DNA from 4 places in the Mesobacillus sp. AQ2 genome. Region 1 is predicted to be linked to each of the others. Evidence: riboswitches for the same ligand, from Rfam matches in the RefSeq annotation. Region 1 holds a riboswitch; each other region holds the start of a gene.
What was found. Region 1 has a riboswitch for S-adenosylmethionine ahead of QNH36_RS19770 (methionine ABC transporter ATP-binding protein). Riboswitches for the same ligand answer to the same signal wherever they lie in the genome.
Positions count from the first base shown of each region.

Region 2: another riboswitch for S-adenosylmethionine. It lies ahead of QNH36_RS04675 (trans-sulfuration enzyme family protein); the one in region 1 lies ahead of QNH36_RS19770 (methionine ABC transporter ATP-binding protein).
Region 3: another riboswitch for S-adenosylmethionine. It lies ahead of metK (methionine adenosyltransferase); the one in region 1 lies ahead of QNH36_RS19770 (methionine ABC transporter ATP-binding protein).
Region 4: another riboswitch for S-adenosylmethionine. It lies ahead of mtnW (2,3-diketo-5-methylthiopentyl-1-phosphate enolase); the one in region 1 lies ahead of QNH36_RS19770 (methionine ABC transporter ATP-binding protein).

Region 1 is NZ_CP126080.1:3,929,189-3,936,679, reverse strand. It holds gene QNH36_RS19790 (M20 family metallopeptidase) at 1-512, opposite strand, end outside; gene QNH36_RS19785 (hypothetical protein) at 568-948, shown strand; gene QNH36_RS19780 (MetQ/NlpA family ABC transporter substrate-binding protein) at 1,337-2,173, opposite strand; gene QNH36_RS19775 (methionine ABC transporter permease) at 2,189-2,839, opposite strand; gene QNH36_RS19770 (methionine ABC transporter ATP-binding protein) at 2,829-3,860, opposite strand; SAM riboswitch class I at 3,946-4,049, opposite strand; SAM riboswitch class I at 4,139-4,242, opposite strand; gene map (type I methionyl aminopeptidase) at 4,418-5,161, opposite strand; gene QNH36_RS19760 (ZIP family metal transporter) at 5,416-6,231, shown strand; gene QNH36_RS19755 (ABC transporter permease) at 6,494-7,480, shown strand.
Region 2 is NZ_CP126080.1:945,825-953,315, forward strand. It holds gene QNH36_RS04670 (CBS domain-containing protein) at 1-1,264, shown strand, start outside; SAM riboswitch class I at 1,353-1,455, shown strand; gene QNH36_RS04675 (trans-sulfuration enzyme family protein) at 1,524-2,669, shown strand; gene QNH36_RS04680 (methyl-accepting chemotaxis protein) at 2,760-4,055, shown strand; gene QNH36_RS04685 (YflT domain-containing protein) at 4,133-4,705, shown strand; gene QNH36_RS04690 (hypothetical protein) at 4,836-4,979, opposite strand; gene safA (SafA/ExsA family spore coat assembly protein) at 5,103-5,711, shown strand; gene QNH36_RS04700 (lmo0954 family membrane protein) at 5,898-6,242, shown strand; gene QNH36_RS04705 (PspA/IM30 family protein) at 6,288-6,932, shown strand; gene liaF (cell wall-active antibiotics response protein LiaF) at 7,061-7,491, shown strand, end outside.
Region 3 is NZ_CP126080.1:3,742,095-3,749,585, reverse strand. It holds gene QNH36_RS18840 (ABC transporter substrate-binding protein) at 1-888, opposite strand, end outside; gene QNH36_RS18835 (alpha/beta hydrolase family protein) at 1,006-1,794, shown strand; gene QNH36_RS18830 (DUF2584 domain-containing protein) at 1,837-2,079, shown strand; gene pckA (phosphoenolpyruvate carboxykinase (ATP)) at 2,447-4,036, opposite strand; SAM riboswitch class I at 4,900-5,040, shown strand; gene metK (methionine adenosyltransferase) at 5,327-6,529, shown strand; gene asnB (asparagine synthase (glutamine-hydrolyzing)) at 6,784-7,491, shown strand, end outside.
Region 4 is NZ_CP126080.1:1,609,005-1,616,495, reverse strand. It holds gene QNH36_RS07955 (electron transfer flavoprotein subunit alpha/FixB family protein) at 1-558, opposite strand, end outside; gene QNH36_RS07950 (electron transfer flavoprotein subunit beta/FixA family protein) at 586-1,413, opposite strand; gene QNH36_RS07945 (aspartyl-phosphate phosphatase Spo0E family protein) at 2,084-2,329, opposite strand; gene QNH36_RS07940 (1,2-dihydroxy-3-keto-5-methylthiopentene dioxygenase) at 2,482-3,021, opposite strand; gene QNH36_RS07935 (methylthioribulose 1-phosphate dehydratase) at 3,073-3,708, opposite strand; gene QNH36_RS07930 (2-hydroxy-3-keto-5-methylthiopentenyl-1-phosphate phosphatase) at 3,705-4,367, opposite strand; gene mtnW (2,3-diketo-5-methylthiopentyl-1-phosphate enolase) at 4,364-5,587, opposite strand; SAM riboswitch class I at 6,035-6,142, opposite strand; gene QNH36_RS07920 (pyridoxal phosphate-dependent aminotransferase) at 6,205-7,401, opposite strand.

The DNA of each region.
Region 1 (7,491 bases):
GTTGATGTCAATCTGGTCTGTCCTGAAGGGTGCAGCATCAAAGCCGCATCGATTCCCTCAACAAGGCCATGCTTTACAAAGCTTCCTTTCGCGCTCCCATTTGGTCCGCCTTCTTCGGCAGGCGTTCCAAAAACGACTGCTTCACCGCCAGTTTCATCCAATACTTTGCTTAGCGCGATCGCTGCGGCGACACTGGTTGTGCCTATGATATTATGTCCGCAGGCATGGCCAATCCCAGGCAGGGCATCATACTCTGCCAAAAAGGCGATGGATGGTCCCGGTTTTTCAGACCTTTTGCGAGCAACAAAGGAGGTTTCGTGTCCTGCTACCGCCTTTTCAACTTCAAAACCTTCATCTTCTAAAATATTGATAAGCCGTGCGGAAGCGAAAAACTCCTCATTGCCGATTTCCGGGCGTGCGTGAATTTCATGGCTGGTCGTTAAGTAAAGATATTGGTTCAGTTCCACGTTTTCTGTAATGATATCTTTAAGTGACTTTACTGATGTTGACATCCTGATTCCTCCTTTAAACTTTCATAAAAATAGTGAGTAACAGGGGCATCCCCTTTTGAAAGCTATTAACTTCAGTCCCAAGCCTGCTGGTCTTTCCCGAAAAGCGATGGCTTCCGCAATCATGATCGCAGAATATTCAAAGCTGCGCCCGAAAAGCGAAGGCTTCTGGAATTACGGTCGCAGAACAGTCAAAGCTGCGCCTGAAAAGCGAAGGCATCTGCAATTACAGTCGCAGAACAGTCAAAGCTGCGCCCGAAAAGCGATGGCTTCCGCAAACTTGGTCGCAGAACGACCAAAGCTGCGCCCGAAAAGTGATGGCTTCAGCAATCATGGTCACAGAACCAGTCAAAGCTGCGTCCGAAAAGTGACGGCTTCCGTAATCTTGGTCGCAGAACGACCAGAGCTGCGCCCGAAAAGTGATGGCTTCCGCAATTAGGGTCGCAGAACAATCGAAGGTGTGCCCGAAAATCGGTGGCTTCCGCAATTACGGTAGCAGAACAACCAAAGCTGCGCCCGAAAAGTGATGGCTTCCGCAATCTTGGTCGCAGAACGACCAAAGCTGCGCCCGAAAAGCGATGGCTTCAGCAATCATGGTCGCAGAACAGTCAAAGCTGCGCCCGAAAAGCGATGGCTTCCGCAATCTTGGTCGCAGAACGACCAAAGCTGCGCCCGAAAAGTGATGGCTTCAGCAATCTTGGTCGCAGAACGACCAAAGCTGCGCCCGAAAAGCACTGGCATTCACAATTACGGTCGCAGAACAGTAAAAGCTGGGCCCGAAAATCGGTGACTTCAAGAATGACGGACGCATTAAATGAGATTTCTTCTTACCATCCAATCTCACTGAGCGGCACAAAGGTAGGGAGGGTGTTTCCTTTGTATTCTTTTTCGATGAATTCTTTTGTGTCATCCTCCTGGTAAAGTTCAGCTAATTTTTTCAAAGCTTCATTGTCCTTATCTTCTTCGCGGACAGCAATGATATTGATATATGGAGTGGCAGTGGCACTTTCAAGGAAGATGGCATCCTTCTTTGGTGTTAGTCCTGCATCAACCGCGATTCCGTTGTTGATGATCGATGCGGCTACATCCGGCAATACCCTTGGTGTCTGGCCGGCAACCAGCGGCACAAGTTCAAGATTCTTTGGATTTTCAACGATTTTATCGAGGGCGCCAATTCCGTCGAAGCCTTCCTCAAGCTTGATGAGCCCAGCTTCCTGGAGTAAAAGAAGTCCTCTTCCCATATTTGTCGCTTCATTTGCAAGAGCAATCTTCCCGCCTTCAGGAATGTCTTTCACTTCTTTATATTTTTCAGAGTAAATACCCATTGGAGCAATCATTGTGGTTGCGATTGGAACAAGGTCAAGATTATGTTCTTTGATGAAAGCGTCAAAATAAGAAACGGTCTGGAATGAGTTTGCATCCAATTCGCCTTCTGCAAGCGCAAGGTTCGGCTGGACATAGTCCGAGAAAGTGACGATTTCGACGTCAATTCCTTCTTTTTCTGCCTTTTTGGCGACAAAATCCCATACACGGTGATCTGTTCCGCTGACGCCAAGCTTTACTTTGACAGTCTCTCCGCCTTTCGCTGATGATGAGGAGCTCGAGCATGCTGTGCTGATTAATGCCAGACTAAGTACGATCAATGCTAGTAAAAGTTTTTTCATTTTTGATTCCTCCTGTTATCTTCTTCTGATTTTTTTAGCTGAAATATTTCCAAGGGATTGGAGCCCCTGTACCATGACTATCAAAATACCAACGGTGATGAACATTGTCTGGGTATCAAACCGCTGGTATCCGTATGTAATCGCGAGGTCGCCCAAGCCGCCTCCTCCGATTGCTCCGGCCATTGCCGATGCACCGATCAATCCGACCGTTGCAATCGTGAAAGCAAGAATGAGTGAACTCATAGCTTCTGGAAGAATGAATTTGAATACAATCTGCCATGGAGTGGCACCCATTGATTCAGCGGCTTCGATAACTCCTGGATCCACTTCCAACAAAGAATTCTCTACCAATCTTGCAATATACGGTCCTGCATAAAAGACAAGCGGGACGACGGCAGCGGCCGTACCAATTGATGTGCCGACAATCAGCCGGGTCAGCGGAATGATTGCGACCAGCAGGATGATGAATGGCACTGATCGGAATACGTTGATGACACTGTTAAGTACATTGAAGACAGGTGCATTTTCTAGCAAATGGCCTTTTCTCGTCACGACAAGCGCAATTCCAAGGGGAACTCCAAGGACTGCCGAAAACAGCAGGGAGAACGCGACCATTTGCAGTGTTTCAATTAATGCCTGGATGATTTGTTCTGAATTAACTAGCATGTGCGGTCACTTCCTTTATGTTGACTTTTTGCTGATTGATAAAATTAAGAGCCCTTAAAATTTCTTTATCACTTCCCTGGAACTCGACAATCAGGTTGCCGAATGGAATTCCCTGAAGCTCGGTGATATTTCCAAACAGAACATTGACATGGATATCAAAATTCTTTGACAGCTGTGACAGCAGCGGCTCGCCTGCTGACTCACCGACGAAGTTGATCCTAAATACCTTTTGAAGCCCCGAATGTCCTTTGATGATTCTGCGGACGGAATCTGGAATATTGTCATTCATGATGGTGCTGACAAAATTTCTGGCTGTTACTGTTTTGGGAGCTGAAAAAACTTCAAATACTGAGCCTTCCTCAATGATTTTACCTTCCTCGATGACCGCCACCCGGTCACAGATTTCCCTGATGACAGACATTTCGTGGGTAATGATTAATATCGTGATGTTGTACTCCTTGTTGATTTTTTTCAAAAGCTGAAGAATCGAACTTGTAGTCTGCGGATCCAGGGCCGAAGTTGCTTCATCACAAAGCAGGATCTTTGGCTGGGTTGCCAGCGCACGGGCAATGCCGATTCGCTGTTTTTGTCCGCCTGAAAGCTGGTCCGGATAATTGTCCGCCTTATCAGCGAGACCTACAAAGTCGAGGAGCTGATAAACCCGCTCTTTGATTTTCGCCTTCGGAACCTTACCGAGGACAAGCGGCATTGCGACATTTTCAAATACGGTCTTGGAGTTCAAAAGATTGAAATGCTGGAACACCATCCCGATATTCCTTTTAACCTCACGGACTTCTTTAAGTGAAAGGGAAGTCATGTCGCAGCCATCGACAATCACCCGGCCGGATGTCGGGCGTTCCAACAGATTCACACAGCGGATCAGTGAACTTTTTCCTGCTCCGCTAAAACCAATGACCCCAAATATCTCTCCTTCTTTGATTTCCAGATCAATTCCATTAAGTGCCGGTACCTTTTTCCCGCGGCTTTCATAAACTTTCTCCACTTGTTCAAATGTAATCAACAGTCTTCCTCCTTTGTAGATAATAAAAAAACCTCTTCCAGGAAACAGGAAGAGGCATGCCGCAACGAATGCAGGACAAGATCTCTTCTTATCTCCCAAGCTATTGCTTGCTGGATTTGGCACAGTCCTCAATGTGAGTCCGCTGCCGAGGCTTCATAGGGCCAGTCCCTCCGCCTCTCTTGATAAGAAAGTCTCGATATTAATTTGTAGATGGGGATTATTGGAAAATAAAAAGTCCCCTTCAGAAAGAAGAGGACATGAATTAAAAAGTCGGCCTCTTCTTATCTGTCAAGCTCACGCTTGCTGGATTTGGCACAGTCATCCATAGGAGTCCGCTGCCGAGGTGTCATAGGGCCAGTCCCTCAACCTCTCTTGATAAGAAGTAACGAATATTGAGTTGTAAATCTTGTTTATTACTTTACTGCGTCACAGATAATGTGTCAATCATTTTGTGGGAATTTTTTTAGAAACACGAAAAATAGGAATTTAGTATTAAATGGCAGAGAGCCGATAAAAATACAAAAACCCCTGCATCGGCAAGGGGTTCAAGTGGAATTTTATCTGGTAATAACGATAGGTCCATTTTTAGTGAGGATGATTGTATGTTCACATTGTGCAACAAAGCTGCTTTCCGTGACATAAGTCCACTCATCATGTTCGTATTGGAAAACTTCTTCCTCACCAGTGGAGATGAATGGCTCAAAAGCGATGACCATTCCTTCTTTCAATAGCTCGTCATCCCATGGCTCATTATAGTTGTAGATGTGATCGGGAGCTTCATGGATGGTCCGCCCGATTCCATGTCCTGTAAGGTTTTTAATTACATTAAGTCCGTTTTTCCGCGCAGTCGCCATAACCGCCTTGCCCAGTCCGCTTTTCTTCGATCCGGGTTTCGCCTTTTTCAAGCCTGCTTCAAAAGCCTCAACAGCTGTTTCGCATATCTTCGTTAAAATCGGATCACCTTGGCCAACGACAAAGGAGATTCCTGTATCGGCAAAATAACCATTTTTTGATCCGGAAACATCGATATTAACGATATCACCTTCTTTAATGACTCGGCTCCCTGGAATCCCGTGGGCTACTTCTTCATTCACACTGATGCAAGTGTACCCTGGGAAATTGTATTCGCCTTTCGGAGCAGAAATCGCTCCATTCTCTTCAAACATGGCGCCTGCCAGTTCGTCGAGTTCCTTTGTGGTTATTCCGGGTACTGTCTTTTGCACCAATTCCTCCCGTATCATGCCGACAATCATGCCAATTTCTTTTAACCCGTTAAAATCTTCTTCTGTTTTTGCAATCATGATTTAATTCCCTTCCATGTATGAACTATTTTATTAGCGTATCCCTTTTTTTCGTGAAAATCCATTCATCTGGCTCAGTGCCTTCAGATAAAAATAAATAGGATTGGAATTACGTATTGAATGTAGTAATCTTGAAAAAACAAACTTAGCCGTCTGATTTATGCTGAACAAGATATATTCACCACTTCATAATCCATATAATACATTAAAATGAGTTACATTAGATTACAGAGCAAGTCTTAGGAGGAAAAAAGATGCTTGATTTTTTCATGGGTTTCCATCCGGTTGTCCAGGCGCTGATTGGGACTTTGTTTACCTGGGGAATGACTGCTTTGGGCGCTGCTTTAGTATTTACAACGAAAAATCCAAACCAAAAGTTTTTGGATAGTATGATGGGTCTCGCGGCAGGAGTTATGATTGCTGCAAGTTTCTGGTCACTACTTGCTCCTGCGATTGAGATGGGTGAGGGAGGAAGCCTGCCGAGCTGGATGCCTGCTGCGACTGGTTTTCTTTTAGGCGGGTTGTTCTTAATGGTCGTAGATAAATTGATGCCCCATTTACATCCTAATTTATCAATGGAAAAAGCTGAGGGAATCCATCCCGAAAAGAAAAGACGAAGTACTTTGATGGTCTTGGCCATTACCTTGCACAACATCCCCGAAGGTCTCGCGGTCGGAGTGGCTTTCGGAGCTGCAGCTGCAGGCTTTCCTTCGGCTTCGCTTATGGGCGCGATTGCGCTTGCAATAGGAATCGGTATCCAGAACTTCCCGGAAGGTGTCGCAGTATCGATGCCACTTCGGCAAGTAGGAATGTCAAGAAAGAAAAGCTTCATGTACGGCCAGTTTTCAGGCATGGTCGAACCAGTTGCCGCAATGATTGGAGCAGCCGCTGTCATGTTCATCCAGCCACTTCTGCCGTATGCGCTAAGCTTTGCAGCCGGAGCGATGATTTTCGTGGTAGCCGAAGAAGTAATCCCTGGATCCCAGGAAAACGGCAACAGCGATTTGGCATCATTAAGCCTCATGTTTGGATTCGCCATCATGATGATCCTCGACGTGGCATTAGGATAAAAACTGGATAAAAAGCTGAGAAAACTGTGCACCGGACTGAACCATTAGTCTGGTGCACAGTTTTTTTATATTAAGGACAACTTAAAATCTTCGCCTCCCGAAAAAATGAAAACGATAACAATGTGATGGTATCAATATTTTGGCCGATTTTTCCAAAACTAAAAAATTGGTACCATAAGCAAAATTCGATGGCTTATAAATGTAAGCCCTTTTTTTTATGATGAAGATACAAGAAAGACAAAGCAGCCAAGGTGGTGAAGAAATGGAAGTCAAGATAGAACAGCCAGTCGAACAACAAGTTACTGACACCATTATCGAAAAGGCAACAAAAAAAGAAAAATACCAAAAAATCAAAAAGACAATCATTTCACAAAAGTATTTGCAGACGATGGCGCTTCTGGGTGTAGTATGGATGTTCATCTTTAACTATATCCCAATGTATGGGCTGATCATCGCGTTCAAGGAATATAGCATCATCAAGACGATTTCGGAGGCACCATGGGTTGGATTGATGCAGTTTAAGGAATTCCTGCAGGATGAGAATTTCTGGATTGTCCTCAAAAATACCCTGGGAATCAGCTTGATTAAATTGATTATCGGTTTCCCGCTCCCAATCATTTTTGCTCTTTTGCTTAATGAACTAACATCTATGAAGCTAAAGAAAGCGGTTCAGACAATTTCTTACTTGCCGCATTTTATTTCATGGGTTGTACTTGGAGGCATCTTGACTACATGGCTGGCGGATATCGGTGTCATCAATGATATTTTGCTAGGTTTAGGGTTGATCAGTGAACGGACGAATTTCCTGGCTGAGCCGGATAACTTCTGGGGGATTGTCATTCTCTCGGATATTTGGAAAGAACTTGGATGGTCAGCAATCATCTATCTGGCAGCTATTGCTGGTGTATCTCCGGAACTATACGAATCATCCACAATTGATGGAGCAAACCGGTTCCAAAAAATGTGGCACGTCACATTGCCGTCAATTCGCCCAACCATCACAATCTTGTTCATTCTTGCTGTAAGCGGTGTCCTGAATTCAAACTTCGATCAGATCTTGATTTTGCGAAACTCATTGAATGAGAGCGCCAGTAACGTTATTGATATTTACGTCTATCAAATGGGTCTGCAAAATGCCCGCTACTCATACGCAACAGCAGTTGGTTTATTGAAAGCGATCATCGCCTTCATCCTGCTCCTGTCTGCGAACAAGATTACGAAGAAACTGAATGGAACATCTTTATTCTAAGGGGGTGAGGT
Region 2 (7,491 bases), 1.8 Mb from region 1:
TAAACATAGATCCAATAAGCAACAGACAACGTCGAAAAAAAGGAAAAATCAACACAATAGAAACAAGAATAAGAAAACCGGCAACAATTCATATCTTCGAACCAATCCAAGACCGGCAGTTGACGATAACCGCCTCAAGCGTGCCGAAGAGAACGTTGACGATCTGCCGAAAAAAGATTCCAGCAAAATAACAAAGCAGGATAGAAGCAAAGTAATCGATCAGAATAATGGTAAACCATCAAAAAAGAGAAACAGCAAAATAACGACTCAAGATAACACTAAAACAACAAAACAGAACAACGGCAAAGCAACTACCCAAGATAACGCTAAAACAACAAAACAGAACAACGGCAAAGCAGCAACTCAAGAAAACGGTAAAACAACGGATCAAAACAACAGCAAAAAAACAAAAAGTAACGCTAAAACAATGAATCAGAACAGCACAAATGGAACAAATCAAAGCAGTGACGAAGCAAAAAACCAAAACACAGGCAATGAAAAATCGCAAAAAGCTTCTGCTTCTCAGGCGTCTTCAGAAAATCAAGAGGTAAAGCATAAAGAACAATCCGGCAAGTTTGAAACGGCTTTTAACCGGATCCATAAAGCGCTGAAGGAAATGGTGAAGGGGACGGACAGCGATGCGTTTGTCGAGCTGCTGTACTCTGGCTATAAGAATCATTCATTGGTCCGCAAGTATAAAAGTGAGCTGCATCAGTTTGCCAAGCTGCGGAATGCGATTGTCCATGAACGGGTGAATGCGGATTATTATATTGCCGAGCCGCATATCGAGGTAGTCGAGCGGATTGAGGAAATCGCGAAGGAGTTCGAGAAGCCGCAGACGGCATTATCAATCGCGACCAGTCCTGTGTTTTATTATTATGAGGATGCTTATCTAAAAGATGTGCTTAAGGTCATCAACAAGTTTGATTTTACGAGATTCCCGGTCTATGACAAGGATGATAAATATGTTGCACTGCTGACTTCAACAGAGATCATCCAGTGGATGGCGAAGCATTTTTCCGACAGTGTCGTTCACTTTGAAGATGTGCGGGTGAAAGAATTGCTGACCAAGGGGAAAAATTATTTCGTGACGTTTGTGGATGAGGAAGCATCTTTATACCATATTGAGGAATTATTCGAGCGTTACCATACGAGGGGCAAGAAGCTCCAGGCGGTCATTATCACGGAAACAGGCGACCGCCACGGAAAGCCAATCGGTGTCATCACACCATGGGATTTGCTTGACAGTGATCCAGAAGATTGACTTCACAAATCTTTAGAAAATCGTTCATTGACGAATTTACAGCGATATTGATATACTTCTGCTAATATTAATTATTTTAAATCAATAACTCTTATCCAGAGCGGCGGAGGGACAGGCCCTGCGAAGCCCGGCAACCTTCTTTTTTCATTGAAAGGTGCTAATTCCTGAAGAACGATTTCTGAAGATAAGAGAGGCTTAGCAATTGGAACCTCTCCTTATTTGGAGAGGTTTTTATATTTTTTAAAAGCAGGTGGATGAAATGACGAACAACAGATTTGAAACGGAAGTGCTTCACTCTGTACATACTAAGCAGCAGGGTATTAAAAGCAAGGCAACACCGATTTACCAGACGTCGGCTTTTACCTTCAATGATCTTGATGAATTGGAGGGTTTTTATCAGGGTGAGGGCAATTATTTGTACTCCAGGGTCGGCAATCCGAATACGGATGAACTCGGGCAAGCGGTAGCGGCTCTTGAGCATGCAGAGGATGGTGTGGCGGCTTCATCTGGATTGGCTGCAATTTTGGCAGGTGTCCTGGCAGTTGTGAAGAGTGGGGACCATATTGTTGCGGCGGACGATGTGTATGGAGGTAGCTTCCATATGCTAAAAGCAGAGCTTGAGCGCTTCGGGATTGAAACAACGTTCGTGCCGTTCTCGGATTTGGGCAATGTCACAAACGCCATCAAGCATAATACAAAGCTTCTATACACAGAGTCGATCACGAATCCGCTGCTTCGCGTTGAAAAGCTGGATGAAGTCATCGAGCTGGCAAAGATTAAAAAACTCGTTGTATTAGTTGATAATACGTTTGCCACTCCGCTCCATGTGCGTCCATATGAAGGCGGTGCCGATCTGGTTGTCCACAGTGCGACAAAATATATTGGCGGGCATAGCGATGTCACTTCAGGCGTCATTGTTGGCAGGAAAGAACTGATTGCCGAAGCACGCGCGAGAATCGTCAACCTTGGGGCGAATCTGAGTCCATTTGAAGCGTGGCTGACCTGCAGAGGCTTGAAGACGCTTGCCTTGAGAATGAAAGCACAATCGGAGAATGCCAGATTGCTTGCCGAATGTCTTCGTGAAAATAAGAATATCGCAAAGGTATACTATCCATTCGCAGAAGCTGAACAAGGATTTGGGGCTATCGTATCAATTGAGCTGGCGGAGCATGTGGATCCTGCCCAGTTTTTCAAATCGCTTGGCTGGGTAAAAATCGTTCCGACACTTGCGGGCGTCGAAACCACCGTCTCCCATCCGCTGAAAACCTCCCATCGCGCACTCCCTCCTGAGGCGCAGGAAGAACTTGGCATCACTTATCGTCTGGTGAGGATTTCGGTCGGAATTGAGCACGGAGAGGATATCGTTTCACAATTTGAAGCTGCGCTGGCTAAAGCTGTTGAATAGGATGGAAAATTTTCTGGAAATGCCGATATTATGATAGAAAGATCATTCATCCCCAGTGTTCGCGCTGGGGATTTTACAGGAGTGGATAGTATGCGGGACCTTTCGTTGAAAACAAAGGTGTTTGCTTTTTTTGGCTTGTTATTCTTTGCTTATGCCATTTCGACGTTATACAATTTTTACTTGCTGAATTCATTCAAAGTAGACTCTGATCCAGCCGAACTGGTATCCAGGAGTATGTATTCGACAGCCATTGCGGGTTCACTAATTTCAATAGGGTGCCTTGTTTTCATCATTATTTTATTCAAAAGGGTATTCAAGCCCATCGATCGCCTCACACAAGCGACACAGAGAATTGTTCAGGGTGATCTGGCGGTGGAACTGGCAAGTGATTCAAGTGACGAGATTGGGAAGCTGACCTCCCATTTTGATGCGATGATCAGTCAATTAAGGCTGCTCGTAGCCCAATGCCAGGACAATACCCGGGTTTTGCACGACTCTGCAAGAAAGCTATTCGAGAATTCACAGGTCCATGAAAATGAAAGCGAGAGAATAAAAGCTTCCATTCTTCAAGTCTCTGCAGGTGCTGAACAGCAGCAGGGCCATTCGGCAGTGCTGAGTGATATTGTTGATAATATGGTGCAAAGAATCAGCGAGATTGCTGAACTATCGAATCGGATTGAAACAATGTCCACGACCAATGCTGTTAAAAGTGAACAAGGCCAGACGTTCATCAGTGAAACGAGCACACAGGTGGGACGGATGGATCAGATTACGAGGCAGGCTGCCAGGGATGCTGAATCACTGGCTGAAAAGACGAATAAAATCGAAGAGATCGTCAGTATCATTTCTGGAATTGCCAACCAAACAAATCTGCTGGCATTAAACGCGGCAATCGAAGCTGCACGCGCAGGGGAACAAGGGAAGGGTTTTGCTGTCGTAGCCGGTGAAGTGCGATTATTGGCAGAGCAATCGCTGCATGCATCCCGGCAAATCCAGGATACAATCGAGGTTGTCCGCAGTGACATTAAACAGATGGTGGATGTCATGTCTGGCGGAAGCATGGAAGTACAAAAGGGCAGCAAGTTATTCGGTAATGTTGAAATGCAATATAATGAGATGCGGGATGGGATTCTGTCCATCCAGAAGGAAATTGGCACCATCAGCCAGTACACTGCAGATTTGAATCAGCAGACAGATAAATTGTTGACGATGAATAATGAAACGAATGTCATTTTACAAACAAATGCAGCCGGGATTGCCGAAATGGCAGCAGGGTTTGAGAATCAGGGAGAGACGGTCAGGGAATTGACCTTGACGGCTGAGAACCTGACACAAGTTTCTTCGGTCTTGAACAAGACCGTATCCGTCTATACACACAGTCAATAATCCTTCGACATCAGGTTTACACATCCTGTATGCGGGTATCTTTAAAAAGGACTACTCGTCTAAAGGAGGCTTTTAATATGTTTGAACATGAAAAACATCTTGTTGGAGTATATGATAACGAGCAAGACGCAATCCAGGCCGTAGAGGACCTGAAAAGGCAAGGGTACAATACCGATGATATCTCTGTTATTAGTAAAAACGACGATGAGATTGATCACGTCAACGAAGCAACCGGTACAAAGACTGAGGAAGGTCTTGCTGCAGGTGCGGCAACAGGCGGTATATTAGGCGGCCTTACAGGATTACTGGCAGGCATCGGAGCCCTAGCGATTCCTGGAATCGGCCCAATCGTAGCTGCAGGCCCGATTGCTGCGACACTTACTGGTGCTGCAGTAGGCGCAGGTGCCGGCGGATTGGCCGGAGCATTAATCGGAATGGGTATTCCGGAAGATGAAGCAGAACGTTACGAAGGCTATGTAAAAGAAGGCAAAATCCTTGTAGTCGTCGAGCGTGAAGAGAACAGAGTCGGCCTGAATGATGGTACAACAACCACTGGTTTGGATGGAACAAGAACGACCAACCCGGTTGATGCACCTCTAACATCGGACAACCCGGCTAACACTCGTTTTGACAACACACGTGATTTTTAATCGATAGAAAAGGCTGCCATTGGCAGCTTTTTTTACTGTCTCTGAAAATGACAATTTACGATTCCGCGATGCCCTTTTCCCTGTTTCAAACGGCAAAAGCTGGCTGCATCAATTTAGCAGCCAGCTTTTGCTATTCTTTCTCTTTAGTATCCAGTAAATCAATCCGGCTTGCATCATCGAAATCAAAAGCAGAGGTAATGAAAAACATTAAAGTACCGCCAAGCAGGCCGAGACAAATGACATAACCGATCGTCATAACCCATAGATATCCCATAATCCTCATTCCTCCCTTGATAAAACTATATGCATTGTTAAAGTGATGTTTTCTTGTTAGTTCAATATTCAACTGTATATTTTTATCAAATCTTCTCATCCTATCAGTTGAGGAGGAGTGAAGATGGTAAAAAAAATCATATTGGCCCTTGTTTTAATGAGTATGGCTATTCCGACCGCATCATTCGCGCAACAAGTCTATACGGTTCAGAATGGGGACTCTTTATGGAAAATTTCGGTCAGGTTCAAGGTTGGCCTTTCGGAACTTATCGGTGCTAACCAGCAATTCAAGAATCCTAGATTGATTTATCCTGGCCAGCGAGTCAATATCCCTAATTTAAGCGCCGCAAAGAGTATTGAAAGCCAGGTCATCCAGTTGACGAACCACGAGCGGGCGAAGAATGGACTTAAGCCAGTGGCAGCTGACTGGCAGCTTTCAAGGGTTGCGCGTTACAAATCTGCAGAAATGAGAGATAAAAGTTACTTTTCCCATACAAGCCCTACATACGGCAGTCCATTCACCATGATGAGGAATTTTGGAGTCAACCACAGGAGCGCGGCTGAAAATATAGCAGCGGGGCAGAGGACCCCCCACGAAGTAGTCCAATCATGGATGAACAGCCCTGGACATCGCAAAAATATCCTTAGCCCTGCATACACCCACATTGGTGTCGGGCATGCTGCAGGCGGGGATTATGGACACTATTGGACTCAGATGTTCATCACAAAATAAGGAACGGAAGAAATACCCCGGTGAAGCTGTCACCGGGGTATTTTTATGAGAGGAAAACGCAAGAGTGACGACCGGTCCGGTATGGTGCTAAGCCTCAGGACCTACCTGAAAATCAAGCTCAGGCACGTTATGGATTTTTTACGGCAAAGGTAAGATGAGTACATAAGAGATAAGGAGGAATTGAACATGAAAAAATTTGGTTTACTGTTTGCCGGCTTCATCGCTGCAATGGTACTGATGTCAAACCTTGGTCCGCTTGTGGGTCTCGGCGTGAGCTTGCTGGTGCTTTACTTTGTCGTAAAGCAATTTTTAAAGGCTCACTCGACAGCCGGAAAAATCGGCTGGGGAATAGCCGGGTTCATCATCTTGATGGCTGCAGCTTCAAATGTGCCAGCAATCCTGGGAATCGCAGCAGCTTACGTCCTTTACCTTGTATACAAGAACTGGGACAAAAAAGAAGTAGCAATGAAAGAAGCAAACGATCCATTTGTCAACTTCGAGAAGCAATGGGCAGAAATGAAAAACAACTAGGCTGCTGAAACACTACTATATGCGAAAAAAAAGGAGAGATTGTAAATGGCTAATCTATTAACAAGAATCAAAAACACTGTAATGGCAGATCTTCATGAGGCACTTGACCAGAAGGAAAGAAAGAACCCGATTGCACTGTTGAACCAGTATCTTCGTGAATGTGAAGCGGAGACTGAAAAGGTCGCGAAGCTGCTTGAACGCCAGGGCCAGCTTAAGGAACAGTTTGCCCGGGAATACCAGCAGGCAATTGAAATGGCAGACAAACGGAGACATCAGACGGAAATCGCGATGAGAGCGGGGGAAGCGGAACTTCAGGAGTTCGCCAGCAGGGAACAGGTTCAATATGAAGAACGCTCAGCCCGACTGAAGGAAGCGATGGAAAATGCAGGCAAGCAGCAGGTGGAGCTCGAACATAAATATGAAGACATGAAGCATAAATTGAAGGATATGCACATCCGACGACTCGAATTGATGGGCCGTGAGAATGTTACTCGTGCCAATTACCGGATGGACCAGGTGCTTGACCACAGCGATGGCTCCGACAAAGCCTATTCTAGGTTCACGGATATGGAAGCCTATCTTGATCAATTAGAAGAAAAGGTGAACAGCAACTATCACCGTAATACGATTGACGCAAGGATTGCCCAGCTCGAAAAAGAGTTCAAAAATAAAGAAACCCATACTATTTAATAGGCAAAACATGGTATTCTATAAAGGCGCAGGCAGCTGCGCCTTTTGGATATCACCTCTATTGAACTTCAACTTCATTCCACAGTAAACTTAATCCCAAATATTTAAAAAGGAAGGGGGAAAACACCGTGTTGAACAAGATGAAAAATGATTATGTCAGCTGGATTGTGATTACCGGAGTGATCCTCCTTTTGCTGGAAGTTTCTTTTTTCAACGAAGGGCTGATTTTCTCCCTTCTGGCAAGTGGAGCGATGATTTACTTTGGACGCTCTTTAATGCCGAAAAAATCAGGAAAGGTGCTGTTCTGGGCGGGATTATTCTTTTTCCTGAGCAGCGTTTTCAGCATGATGACCTTCAGGTTTTTCCTGTTGGCGGTACTGATCTATCTGGTATATCAATATATCCAATCAAAAAAGAAGCCTGAACTGATTACGCCAGTTTTACAGAAGCCTGAAAAGGAAGTCAGCAAGGAAATGGTGATTGAGAAACCGCCGCTTTTTAAAAATCGCTTGTTTGGACATCAGGAAACACCCTCACATGTGTATGAGTGGGATGATGT
Region 3 (7,491 bases), 190 kb from region 1:
TTCCTCATCGAGGATTGGGTCAGTTGCGTATGAACCCTGGCTCTTATAACGGTCAACCACTGTTTCGATTAGCGCTAAATCGGTATCTTTAAAGTATTCCTGTATGGCTTCAGCGGTTTCTTTGGCACTGTGGGAATCGACCCATTTCTGTGCTTTGTAAACGGCACGGGTGAACTTTTCAATCGTTTCCGGGTTTTCCTTCATGTAGCTTTGTTTTGCCATGAATGTGGTATAAGGTACATGACCGGACTCCGTACCGAATGAAGCGACGATATGACCTTTGCCTTCTTTTTCAAACATGCTTGCCTGCGGCTCGAATAGCTGCACAAAGTCTCCGGTTCCGGAAGCAAAGGCATTTGGAATATTGGCGTAATCAATATTTTGGATCATCTTTAAATCTTGTTTCGGATCAATGTCGTGTTTTTTGAGCACGAATTCACCGACCATTTGCGGCATTCCGCCTGTACGCTGTCCGAGATAGGTAGATCCCTTCAGCTCATCCCATGAAAAATTGTCGATCTTCTCTCTGGAAACAAGGAAGGTACCATCCGTCTGGGTCAGCTGGGCAAAGTTGATGACCGGGTCGTTTGAATCCTGGGCATAAACGTAAATGGAAGTTTCCGAGCCAACTAATGCAACATCTGCCGCATTCGAAAGCACGGCGGTCATTGTCTTGTCGCCGCCCCAAGCTGTAGTGAGCTCGATTTTCAATCCTTCTTCCTCAAAAAATCCTTTGGCAAGGGCAACATACTGAGGAGCATAGAAAATCGAACGAGTTACCTCTGCCACTTTAACAGTCTGTACCTTGTCTTGACTGCAGGCTGCAAGAGGTATAATAAGTATGGCAACCAAAAATAAAGCAAAAGCGGCTTTGAACCATTTTTTCATATAGATGCCTCCTAAAATCTGTCTTAAATTGGGCTTACGATAATGTATGAGGAGAGAAAAAATGTGTGAATGCCCAGTAGCAAAATAGAAAAAAATTCATATAGAGGAGTGATGAAGGTGGACAATGACGGTCAAATCATATCAGCATATAAGTTTCCTTCTCCCAACCCCAAAGTCCAACTTGAAATGGTCACTTATTTTGCAGGCGGGCTGCGTGTCAAAGGGCTGCTGGCAAGACCGGCTGAAGGAAGCGGGGCAGAAGGGTTCCTTTACCTTCGTGGCGGAATCAAAAATGTCGGGAAGGTGAGGCCAGCCCGGATTGCCCAATTCGCTTCCGAAGGCTTTACGGTTTTTGCTCCTTTTTACCGCGGCAACCAGGGTGGTGAAGGGGATGAAGATTTTGGCGGGAATGACCGTGACGATGCCTATGCCGGCTTTAGGCTGCTTCAATCACTGCCAGGGGTTGAAAGGGTTCATGTCTTTGGGTTTTCCCGCGGAGGTTTGATGGCTTTGCTGACGGCCATTCAATTTCCGGAGACAGCCTCAGTTGTCACCTGGGGCGGCGTGACCGATATGTTTTTAACCTATGTGGAAAGAAAAGACTTGCGAAGGATGATGAAAAGGGTAATTGGCGGATCGCCGAAAAAGGTGCCGAACCGATATAAATTCAGGACGCCTTTATACGAAATCGAAAACCTTAAAGCACCCGTGCTGCTGATCCACGGCCGAAATGACCGCAATGTCTCGGTTGAACACTCCTATCGGATCGAGAAACGGTTAAAAGAGTTGGACATGCCGGTCGAAAGCTGGTACTTTGATGAATATACGCACTATTTTCCACCGGTGATGAACCGGAAAGTGGTCAGCGATTTAACGAATTGGATGAAATCACAGCCGCAACAATGATAAAATGAATTTGAAGTTACTTGCGAATAGGAGCGAAAAATGATGGGGATGCCATTAGAGTTGAATACAATGATCGTGACAAAAGGCCGCGAAAAAAGGCTCGAAGACAACTTCTTCTCTTTGAAAAAGGAAGGCTACAGGCTTTATCCAATTGACATTCCAGTAGAAGTCAAAAAGACGATCGAAGGCGACCTGACTGGAACAGGAGTCATTTCAAAGGTCGAGTGGACAGAAAATGAAACAACCATTACGTATCAATTAGTTTCCTTGAACTCTACAAACTGAGCAGGGCACATACTGTGCTCTGTTTTTTTTTGAAAAGGGCTGGTGCTAACTGTTAGAAAAACAATCAAGTATGCAAAGTGCATCTTTATTGGTGCCCTGTTTTCTGAGGAGACGGGATATTAGGGCACCAATAGGTTCTATTGGTGCCCTGTTTTCGGATGAAATGGGATTTTAGGTCACCAATGAGTTTTATTGGTGCCCTGTTTTCGGATGGAACGGGAATTTAGGTCAGCAAAGGGCTTTATTGGTGCCCTGTCCTACAAGGGAACGGGATTGTGGCTTTGCTCAATATAAGAATCCATTTATGAATAACAAAATAATAAAATCAAAGGCCATCTCTTTTCCAGAGATGGCCTCACTCAAATTCTTATTTAACGGTTGGTCCGCCTTTTTCTTCGATTTCAGACGGTACGTTTGTGAACTTTTTGAAGTTGTCACGGAACTGGTCTGCGAGTTCGTTTGCTTTTGCGTAGTAGGCTTCCTTGTCACTCCATGTTTTGACTGGCTGGAGGACATCGTCAGGTACACCTGGTACGTGCAGCGGGATATCGAGGCCAAAGATTTCGTCTTTGGCGGTTTCGACGTTGTTCAGTTCGCCTTCAAGTGCTGCCTGGACCATCGCGCGAGTGTACGCCAGCTTCATGCGGCTGCCGGTTCCATACTCTCCGCCTGTCCATCCTGTATTCACGAGGAATACCTTTGCGTTGTGCTCATCGATTTTTTCACCAAGCATTTCCGCGTACCTTGTGGCAGCAAGCGGAAGGAATGGAGAACCGAAGCATGTTGAGAATGTTGCCTGTGGTGAAGTGATGCCGCGTTCTGTTCCAGCAAGCTTCGAAGTGTATCCGCTCAGGAAGTGATACATTGCTTGTTCCTTTGTCAGCCTGGCGATTGGAGGCAAGACTCCGAAAGCGTCAGCTGTCAGGAATACGATCGCGTTTGGATGCCCCGCTATGCTTGGGTCCACGATGTTTTCGATAGCCTGGATCGGATAGGCTGCACGAGTGTTTTCTGTCAGGCTGCCGTCATCATAATCGGCCACGCGTGTTTCGTCATCGACTACGACGTTCTCAAGAACAGATCCAAAGCGGATTGCATCAAAGATTTGCGGTTCTTTTTCCTTGGACAAGTTGATGCATTTCGCATAGCAGCCGCCTTCGATGTTGAACACACCATTAGGTGACCAGCCATGCTCATCGTCACCGATCAAACGGCGATTATTATCAGCAGATAAAGTTGTTTTGCCTGTGCCAGATAGTCCGAAGAACAATGCTACATCCCCTTCGCGGCCTACATTCGCTGAGCAGTGCATCGAAAGGATTCCATTTTCCGGAAGTATATAGTTCATCACGGAGAAAATCGATTTCTTCATTTCGCCCGCATATTCCGTTCCGCCGATCAAGACGACGCGCTGTTCGAAGGAAACAATGATGAATGTTTCTGAGTTTGTTCCATCAACCTCTGGATCTGCTTTGAAAGTAGGAGCCGAAATGACCGTAAACTCGGATTCATGCTCAGGAAGCTCTTCCTCAGTCGGACGGATGAACAATTGATGGGCAAACAGGTTGTGCCATGCATATTCATTGATGACCTGGATTGGCAGGCGGTATTTCTTATCCGCGCCGGCGAATCCCTTGAATACGAAAACTTCCTCTTTATCTTTAAGGAACTTCAATACCTTATTATATAGCTTCGTGAAGGATTCCACGGAGATCGGCTGATTGACCGAGCCCCAGTCAATTTTGTCTTTCACGGATTCTTCTTCGACAATGAATTTATCTTTAGGTGAACGGCCAGTATATTTACCAGTAGTCGCTCTTACTGCTCCAGTTGATGTCAAAAGCCCTTCGTTGCGGTTCAGGACCTTTTCGACAAGCTGGGGCACAGATAGCTGTACCTGTACATTGCTTCCTTTTAATAATGCTGAAAGTTCATTTGATATTCCTACAACGTTCATCGGAGGATACCTTCCTTTTTTATAGATTCAAAATACGTATATCAACTTTCGAGAATCCAGTTCCAGCGCCTGACCGCTCGAGTCGCTTGGCTAGTGTCGCCTCCTAGAAATTCCGAAACTTCAACTCCGCCCGCCGAAGCAAAAAACGCTTCATTGCCGGAGTCTCCAGTTTCTGCGTTTCTAGGCAGACGGCTATACTTTTCGATTTTGGTCTGCCCAATGAAGACAAAAAACGACTTCGCTGGTCAGCCTCCAATGCTTGCCGCGGCAGGTCAAGGCGCTTCCACTTTTCTTGAAAGAATGATAATTTGTAAGTGTTTACATCTCGGTAATAGTATAACACATTGCTTCAATTAATCTATACTAATGATGAAAAAATTACCTTGTACCTAACTTGCGTTATATAATTCTTTCTTTATATAGTCAAGTAATATGGGTTGGTTTGACAACTTTTTATTTTAAGGCTCTGTTAAACAAGACTGTTGATTTTTGTTCCAGGCGCTTCGCTTTCCGCGGGGGAAGAATTATGAAAAAGCTCAAGTGCCAGCTTTTTCAAAGACCAAATTCTTCTTGGCTGGCGCTGAGCCTCCTCGTCGCTTTGCTCCTGCGGGGTCTCACCTAACCAGCTGCGCCCGCAGGACATTGAGAAACTTCCCTGAACCTGCCCACGCACGATGAAAATGCGCTAGCATTTTCGGAGGAGCCTACGCGCCTTCCACTACAATCAACAGGTGTAAAAACAACATTGGGCTTTAACAGAGCCTATTTTAAAGAAATGGTTTCAACAACAATCGACATTTTTGTCGAGAAAATGATTGACATGGCCAGACAGGTTCGTTATGATTTTGATTTGAACGGATACTCTCTTATCCCGAGCTGGTGGAGGGACAGGCCCAATGAAACCCAGCAACCTGCAAACGAGAAAAACAGCCTAAGAATCAGCTGATCTTTTCCGGGCAAAGGTGCTAACCTGACGCAAGGGAATTGCCCTTGAACGATAAGAGCGAAAGGCGCGGTTAAAGCTAAAACCTTTCCTCACAATTGGAGAGGTTTTTTATATTGCTTTTTTCTGTCCGATGCATAGAAATGCAACTGGACTGCCTTCTTTGGTGTCATTGCTCCCGTGGGTGAAAATTAGGAAAAAAAGAAATTCACCATGAATCTTAAACAAATTTTTCTAATAAAAACTCAGCGTTTATTTCATACTACATAGGGAATGAGTACCGTATCAAACCGAGGTTTGTATTGGGACAGCCTCGATCAATTTTTATACATGAGGGAGGAACTCAGATGTCAAACAAACGCCGTTTGTTCACTTCTGAATCAGTAACAGAAGGCCATCCGGATAAAATTTGCGACCAGATTTCTGACGCGATTTTGGATGCGATCCTTGCTAAAGATGCTAACGCACGTGTTGCTGCTGAAACATCAGTTACAACTGGCCTTGTACTAGTTGCAGGCGAAATCACAACATCTACATACGTAGATATTCCTAAAATCGTACGTGAAACTGTCAAGGAAATTGGCTATACTCGCGCGAAGTACGGCTTTGACGCTGAAACTTGCGCAGTGTTAACTTCCATTGACGAGCAGTCTGCAGACATCGCGATGGGTGTTGACCAGGCTCTTGAAGCACGTGAAGGACAAATGTCCGATGCAGAAATCGAAGCAATCGGAGCTGGCGACCAGGGCTTGATGTTCGGTTTTGCATGTAATGAAACGAAAGAGCTTATGCCGCTTCCGATTTCATTGGCGCACAAAATTTCCCGCCGCCTGACTGAAGTGCGCAAGGAAGAAATCCTTCCATATCTTCGTCCGGACGGAAAAACTCAGGTAACGGTAGAATACGATGAGAATGACAAGCCAGTCCGCATCGACACAATCGTTATCTCAACACAGCACCATCCTGAAGTTTCGCTTGAGCAAATCCAGCGCAATCTTAAAGAACATGTCATCAACCCTGTCGTACCGGCAGAGCTGATCGATGAAAACACAAAATACTTCATCAACCCAACTGGCCGTTTCGTAATCGGCGGACCACAGGGTGACGCAGGTCTTACTGGCCGCAAAATCATCGTTGATACTTACGGCGGATACGCTCGCCACGGCGGAGGCGCATTCTCTGGTAAGGATCCTACAAAAGTTGACCGTTCAGCTGCATACGCTGCGCGTTATGTTGCGAAAAACATCGTCGCTGCAGGCCTTGCTGAAAAAGTTGAAGTTCAGCTTGCTTACGCAATCGGTGTTGCCCGTCCGGTATCTATCTCAATCGATACGTTCGGAACAGGCAAGGTAAGCGAAGATGTATTGATCGATGTTGTTGAAAACAACTTCGACCTTCGTCCAGCTGGAATCATCAACATGCTTGACCTGCGCAAGCCAATCTACAAGCAGACAGCTGCATACGGACACTTCGGCCGTTCTGACGTTGACCTTCCATGGGAGCGTACAGACAAGGCAGAGGCACTCCGCACTCAGGCTCAAGGTAAATAAAAAGGAACAACGGGAGTTGCATAGAAATATGTAACTCCCTTTATTATTTGCCGTCTAATTAGGGAGCGCCAGATATTTTCAAGGTTTGCACCTGGTCCAAAAGGTGTAAAATAAAGTATTACCTTAAATTTCCCTCAGATTTTACTGCAAAAATTTTGCGTTTAATGGTAGTATTAGATGGTATGTTTTTTGGAAGTAAAATTACTGGAAAATCACAATAAATTTTTTCTGAAATGGAGAAGGTGAAGTACATAATGTGTGGCTTTATCGGTTGTGTACATGAAAATGCACAGGAATTCAGCAGCGATGATAAGCAGCTGTTCAAAAATATGAATGACATCATCACCCACCGCGGGCCTGATGATGATGGGTATTTCTATGATGAGCATATCCAGTTCGGCTTCCGCCGTCTGAGCATCATCGACCTTGAGGCTGGCCATCAGCCATTGACTTATGAAAATGAACGCTATTGGATCATTTTTAACGGGGAAATCTACAACTATCTCGAACTTCGTGAAGAGTTGATTGAAGAAGGACTGACTTTCGAAACGCACTCTGATACTGAAGTCATCATTGCCCTATACAGCCACCTTAAGGAGCAGGCTGTAGACAAGCTGCGCGGAATGTTCGCATTTGTCATCTGGGATAAGCAGGAACAAGTCCTTTACGGTGCACGTGACCATTTCGGCATCAAGCCATTCTTCTATTTTGAAGATGAAAATCGCACATTCTTCGGTTCTGAAAAGAAAAGCATTTTGCTTGCGCTGCAGAATGATGTGATTGATTATAAGGCACTGCAGCACTATTTAACTTATCAATTTGTCCCAGAACCTAATACAATGTCTGAAGGCATCTACAAGCTTGAGCCAGGGCATTATTTTACAAAGAAAATCGGTTCACCTATGGAAATCAAGCGTTATTGGAAAGCGAGCTTCTCGCCAATCCAAAAATCTGAGGATGAA
Region 4 (7,491 bases), 2.3 Mb from region 1:
CTCCAGCTCTTCCTCAATGATGACTCCCTTTCGGCCTGTATCAGCTTCCAGGGCCTTCATGACTTTCGGTCTTACGGTCGCCATTTGCGGCCGGTGTTTTTTGCAAAGGATCGTGGCCATGATATTTCCGCCAAATGCCGGACGGCTTGCCTCGAGCAGCCTTTTCTCCACATCAACGTCAAGCATTGTCGTATCTGCAGTCAACCCTGTGCTTAAATCAGTTGCAACTGCACTGGCCAGGTCCTTTCCATTTGGTGTCGCACCATAAAGGAAAATCTCGGGTTTATATTTTTCTGCGAGTATACAAACACCTTTCATAAACGACTCAGTCCGGTAATCTTTCAGGACTGGATGATCGACCACATATACCTGGTCTGCCCCAGCATAAATCACTTCGTTTGCCAAAGGCATAACACCTTCGCCGAGCATCACACCAGCAAGCGGAACCTCCAGCTTGTCTGCAAGCTTTCTGCCGGCACCCAGTAATTCCAGCGAAACACCTTCGATTTTTCCGTCATTTACTTCAATGAATACCCAGACTCCCTGGTTTTCTTGCATCCTTTTATTCCCCCTTCAAATTCGGAATCAAGAGTTGGCTGTATTTAATTTCAATAAATCTTTTCGTTCCAGCAAGACTCCCATCAGCTGTTCTACTTGAGAATCCGGGTTTCCTTCCAGTCTTTTTCCGCCTTCCAGTTTAGGAGGGCTGAACATCTTGCCTACGATGGTTGGAGATCCCTTTAAGCCAAGCTGTGTTTTATCCACATCCTCGAGGTCATTCACTGACCATATTACAGGTTCATAGCGTGCAGCCTTGATCATGTTAGGCATCGGTGCATATTCGATGTCATTAATCTCTTTTTCAACTGTCAGCAAACAAGGAAGCTGCGATTGAAGTACCTCATAACCATCGATTTGCTTCCGTTTGATATGAACATATTTTTCATCCTTATTAACCTCTGAAACTTCTATAACATTTGTGATTGGCGGTATATCAAGACGACGGGCGATACCCGGTCCTACTTGTCCTGTGTCGCCATCAATTGCGTGCTTTCCGCAGATGACAAGGTCAATCGGGTTATTCTTTGAAATTTTTTCGAGCGCTTTGGAAAGAGCATAGCTTGTAGCAAGTGTATCCGCACCCGCGAACGCTCTGTCAGAGATCAAGTAACCCTGGTCCGCGCCAATTTCAACGCTTTTCTTGATGACGGCAACTGCCTGTGGCGGTCCCATGGACAAAACAGAAATCGTTCCACCTGTTTTATCCCTGATTTTGACCGCTTCCTGTACAGCATGGGCATCATAAGGATTCAATATCGCAGGTGCACTCCTTCTGTCCAGAGTATTCGTCTTGGGATTGATTTTAATGATCTTAGTATCGGGCACTTGCTTGACACATACGACAATGTGCATACTCTCTTTTCCCCTCCTTGGATTGAAAAACTATTAAATTGTAAGCGGTTACTTTTAGCTGTTTTCCTATATAGGCCGTTCTTCTTGAAAGAGAGGGACAATATTAGGTCCTTCACTCTTCTGTATCGTCAATCGTGATTAGAAAGAACGAGTACTTCAGAAAACAACTATTTATAAAACGGCCATGTTGACAGATTTCTTCTCTCTATGAGGAAACATCCTTTCAAGGCCTTATAAAAATAAAATGCTTTGTAGTACGATATATGAATCGCATTACAAGCATAGTACCAACAATTAAAAAAGTGAAAAACAAAGATGATATTGATAGTAAAATTTGAGGTTGAAAAAACTTGGATGAGCATCGATCATTGAACCAAATCGATAAAATGGTAATCCGCTGAAATCAACATGATGTTGGGGTAAATTGAATTTGATGATATAAACCTTTCTATGTTAAAAATATATAAAATAAGCTTATAAAAATATGATAAAAATCACACAAAGTCATATTATCGTGAAATTTTGAGCAAATTGTTACATATTTTTGGTTCTGTCAATGTTATTAGTGGATTTCCTTGAACGGAGATATACTTAGATGCTTATAAGGGGGGGAATTGCCTAAATATAATAGCCACCGCCATGGGCCAGCAGTGGCTTTTAATCTGAACATTTAAGCATGTGACAAAATATATTGTTTCTTGGTAAGCAAGATTATCTGTCTGAAGAGGATTTTTGTTTTTTGCCGTTGCACTTCTGTCTCCTTGCACAATGCCTGATATTCATAAATCAAGGTGTCAAGTTCCTGGCTGTGTCGCACTGTTTCATTACTTGTATATCCAGTTTCCAGTGCAGCAGTGATCATCAATTCCCGGACGCGATCAATTTCTTTCAATAAAGCATTTTGCGTTTGATACACTTCTAAAATCTCCTCTACTACTTTAATTGCTTAATAAAATAAATAGATTACTTGAAGAATTATTGCAAATGCTTTGATGAATGTAAATAGAATCGCAAAATAAGACAATTTTCATTCCCGAAATTTTTTTCTTCGACAAAGTTTGCGACTTCTTATTGTGACTGGCTTACTTTATCATTTTCGTAAATCGGCACCCAGCCCTCAGTGGTAACGAAAATCCTGACTGCTACCACCTGGCGGTCTTCCTGAAGCGTAAAGTAGTGGCGGATATTTTCAGGAACAGAGATTAAATCCCCCGGATTCAGGAATACTTCAAAGAATTCACCGTCTTTTCCCTGTATAACGAATACACCATGCCCGCTGACAATGAACCTTACTTCATCATCTGTATGGTGGTGCTCCTGCTTGAAATTCGCAAGCAGCTGGTCAAGATTTGGTGTATGATCTGACAGCGAAATGACATCCTGTGCTTTATAACCGCGACGCGCTGAAATATCATCGATTTCAGCCTTGAATACATCAAGGATCTGCTGCTTTTCTTCATCAGATAACAGGAATTTTTCCTGAAGGCTAGCTGGCAGCTTATTGATCTCCCATTTTTCATAAATGACTTCCTGTGAATTCAGGAATGCTTCTACCTGTTGTTCCTCAATGATTCTTTCCTGTGTGTTCTGCTTAACAATGTATGCCATCTGAATCTCTCCTTTATTTAAGTCGCTTTGTAAATAATTTTAATAATTCATTTAAACTACTTTGAACAGCTGGAATGGTTTATGCTCGAGCAGTCTCAATTGATAACGGAACAAAAACTCCGTCGCTTCGAGGATTTTCTTGGCTTCGAAGGCACTTCTGCCCCAGACGGTAACACCATGATTGCGAATCAGAACGGCTCCAGTATCCCCTTTTACGTGTTCGGAAAATGCCTTAGCAAGCGTTGGGATATGAGCATAATTTGGAATAATGGGAATTTTGAGAACAGCATCTTCCTCCCAAAGATCAAATGCCTTAATCAATTCTTGTCCTTTGAATTGAACCTCCCCCCTGTCACCATACACCTCGGAAATCACATTATTGTCAATGGTATGGACATGCAGGCTGCAGCCTGCATTGGTCTTCTTATAGACCTCCACATGAAGGAGGGTTTCAGCAGAAGGCTTTAAGTGTGTTTCCTCTGCCGGCCGACCATATTGGTCAACAAGTAAGAAGTCCTCATCCGTCCGCTTCCGCTTATCTTTCCCGCTTGCTGTCACAAGGAATTGCACCGGGTCGCTCTCCACTTTAATCGCCAGGTTCCCGCTTGTTCCCATGAACCAATCCCGCTCTGCTAATTCGGCTTTCACATCAGCCAGCTCTTCCCATTTTGATTCTAAAATGCTCATCCTCTCACCCCTGTCTGAATTTTAAGAGCTTCAATACAATCATGGAATGTCTCAAAAGGTGTATATGGAATCTTCCATTCTTCGCATTTATCTTTTAAATAATCTCTCGCAAACACATAATCTGCCTGTTTGGCTGCTTCGAGGTCGGTCACGGAATCACCGATGACGATTTTATAGATTCCGTCCTGATCCAGATTCCTCATGATGGTTGGCTTGCAACAACCGCAATCATTTGAACATTGATCATCACAGCTGTTTGGCCATTCAATTTTTATTGATTCACCTGAGAAATCTGAGCCATTGCAAAAAATGCCTTCAATCGGCCCGAATGATTTGATGATCGGTTCAATGAAAAAGTCAATCCCGCCGCTGACAATATAGACAGGAATCCCCTCCTCTCTCGCAAAATCAAGGAAATCCTGGAACCCGGGACGAATTCTCGCATTTTTCAAGGCAAACTCTATTATTTCCTCCTTCAGGCTGACTGGAAGGAGGGAGAACATTTTCCCGACTCCTTCCCTGATGGAAATCGTACGATTCAGCACTCCTTCCTTCAGTTCTTCCCACCCATCTGGAGCAAACCGGTTCATGATGGCTATAATGTTATCCTTTTCGGTCACTGTACCATCAAAGTCACAGAAAATGACTGGGTGGCTCATTTTGCCACCGCCTTAGCCAAACCCCAAAGTTCGATTGCTGCCCTCAACTCATTGAATTCATGAGCACCTTCCTCGAGCGTTTTACCTTTAAGCACTGTGTCGATCGCCTGCCTGAAAGCTTTTCCGCCTCCCTGTGCTCCCCCGGGATGTCCATGAACACCGCCGCCAGCATTGATGATCGAATCCAGTCCGAAATCCTCGATAAGAAGGGGAACCATTCCCGGATGGATACCAGCGGATGGGACAGGGAATGTTCTCTTGAATTGGTCCTCGGCAGTCAATGCCTCAGCGATCGAAAGAGCCTGCTGTTTTTCAAGGGCGACACTGCCATAAGGAGATGGAAACAGGGAGAAATCTGCACCAGCATAGCGTAGAAGCTTCCCGAGCAGCAAAGAATGGGAAAAACCATATTCATCCGCTGCTGTAAACGCACCGCTTACCGCGGGATGCGCCATGATCGGAATGCCAATCTCATCATCTTCCCTTAGCTCCTGCAGTACATCAAGTCCGTAGGCAAAAACATTGAACAGCAATGCGTCCGCTCCCAACTCAGCTGCTTTTCTCGCCTTGTCTTTCAGCTGGGTCGTTCTGCCCGTCAGATTGGCAGCATAAAGCGTTCTGTGACCGGTAGTTTGATAGACTTCTTCAAGGACCTGTTTTCCTGACATGATTCGTTTTTCAAAAGGAGCAAGCTCATTTTCAAACAAGATTTCGTCATCCTTGATCAGGTCGACTCCGCCAAGACTTTGTTCTTTCAATTGTTTTAACAGGAATGGAAGGTCGCGGCCGATCACTCCTTTGAAGATACTCATCAGCAATGGCCTGTCATAAACACCCAGCTTATTGCGGATTCCTTCAATCCCGAATCGGGGACCTGGAAAAGTTTTTTTCAATTGATCTCCGAATTCGAGATCGACCAGCTTTATTTTTCCGTCGAGCGATAGCTTGCCAAAAACCGTTGTAAGAATTGCCGGCAAGTCTGGAGAAAAATTGATAGCCGGATAAGCGATCTTAATGGTCGCCACGGTATCAGAATTTGCGTCCAGGCCACTGCCTTCGACCGAAACCACTCTTCCCTTATGCTTTTTTAATTGTTTTTGGTCCAATTCCGGCAAATCTGTCCAGGATCCTACTGTCAAACCAAGTGCTATTCCCTCTGCTTTTTTCTCTGGGTTATGCTTAGCGTCATGGACTATGTAAGTTGCTGTAATTTCACTCATGAAAATCAATTCCTTTCAGTTAGAAAATCGATAGCGCCTTATCCAGCTCCGACAAGCGCTGGAGGGCCAGGCAGTGAAGCCGTTCTTTGAATTCATTGCCCAGTATCGAAATCGAAAAGTATAGCTGACTGCCCAGAAACGCAGAAACTGGAGACTCCGATAAAGAAGCGCTTTTTGCTTCTGCCGGCGGAGTTGAAGTTTCGGAGTTTCCAGGAGGCGACACTAGATAATTCGAAAAGCGAAGGCGACTGCCCAACTCCGACAAGCGTTGGAGGGCCTGACAGTGAAGTCGTTCTTTGACTTCATTGGCAGGACCGAAACGTCTCGAGGAGTTAGGAGCCGCAGCTAGCCAAGCGTCTCGAGGGCTGGGCACTGGAGCCAATCAAATTGTAAAAAGCATTAAAAAAACCTCTTCACAAAGAAGAGGTTAGGACGTTCACTAAACTCTTCTTATCTTTCAGCTTTCGCTGCAAGAATTAGCACCGTGCCCAGCATTATGCTGGATCGGTTGCCGGGCTTCATCGGGCTCGTCCCTCCGCCTGCTCTTGATAAGAAAATAATTTAATTAAGTTATTTAATTGGTTAAAGTGAATTTATTAATTAGGATTATGTCAGGTTCACAAATCATTGTCAATATCTTTTTTGAAAATTCCTAAGCTTTCGATTCTGCTGACTGCTTCCTTCAATCTCTTTTCAGAAGTGAGCAAGCCTACCCGAACATAGCCTTCACCATACTCGCCAAACCCAATTCCAGGTGCAACGGCAATATGGGCTTTTTCCAGAAGAAAGTCAGCAAAATCAACGGATGAGGTGAATCCTTCGGGTATCTTAAGCCAGGCAAAAAAAGACCCTTTGGGTGCAGTGACCTTCCAGCCAATACCTGTCAAACCGTCAATGAGTATGTTTCTTCTTGATTCATACAAGTCATTCAATTCTGCTACACATTCCTGTGATCCAAGCAACGCTTCGGCAGCAGCCTCCTGGATCGCACCAAACAAACTGACGTACATATGGTCCTGGAGTAAATTAATTGCAGCAATCACACTCTTGTTGCCAGCTGCAAAACCCACTCGCCATCCGGCCATATTATACGTCTTCGATAAAGTATAAATCTCGATGCCTATATCCTTGGAACCCTTTGACTGCAGAAAGCTATATGGGCGTTTTCCGTCAAAGCCAACCGCCCCATAAGCAAAATCGTGGACAACACATATATTATGTTTTTGTGCAAGATCGATTGTCTGGTCAAAGAATGCTTGATCCGCAATCGCTCCAGTGGGATTATTAGGATAATTCAAGAACATCAATTTCGCCTGGGCGAGTTCTTCGGAGCCTAACTCGGTGTAGTCAGGAAGGAAGCCATTTTCTTCTCTCAGCGGCATTTTTATCATTTCTGCCCTTGCCAGCTCGACTCCTGACCAGTAGTCAGGATAGCCAGGATCTGGAACAAGGATCGAGTCTCCAGGGTTCAACAAGCATTGAGGAATTTCGACCAGTCCAGCCTTGCCGCCAAACAAGATGGCAATTTCCTCTTCAGGATCAAGATCGACGCCATATTCCCTTTTATAAAACTCAGCTGCCGCTTCTTTTAAATACCGAAATCCACGGAATGGTGAATACTTATGGTTCAGAGGATTTTCGGCAGCTGTTTTTAATGTGTCCACAATATGTTCCGGGGTAGGCTGGTCAGGATTCCCCTGTCCGAGATTGATGACATCAGCCCCTTTTTCGGTATATGTGCCCACCTTTTGCACGAGCGAAGCAAAAAATTGTCTGGGCAGGCTTTTCAATAACTCAGATTGTTCGAACTCCATTCTCTCACCTGCTTAATTATTTATTAATTTTAAATTTTTTAATTTGAAATTCTAGTCACAAATGATATAACGTAAATAGTAACTTGTAAA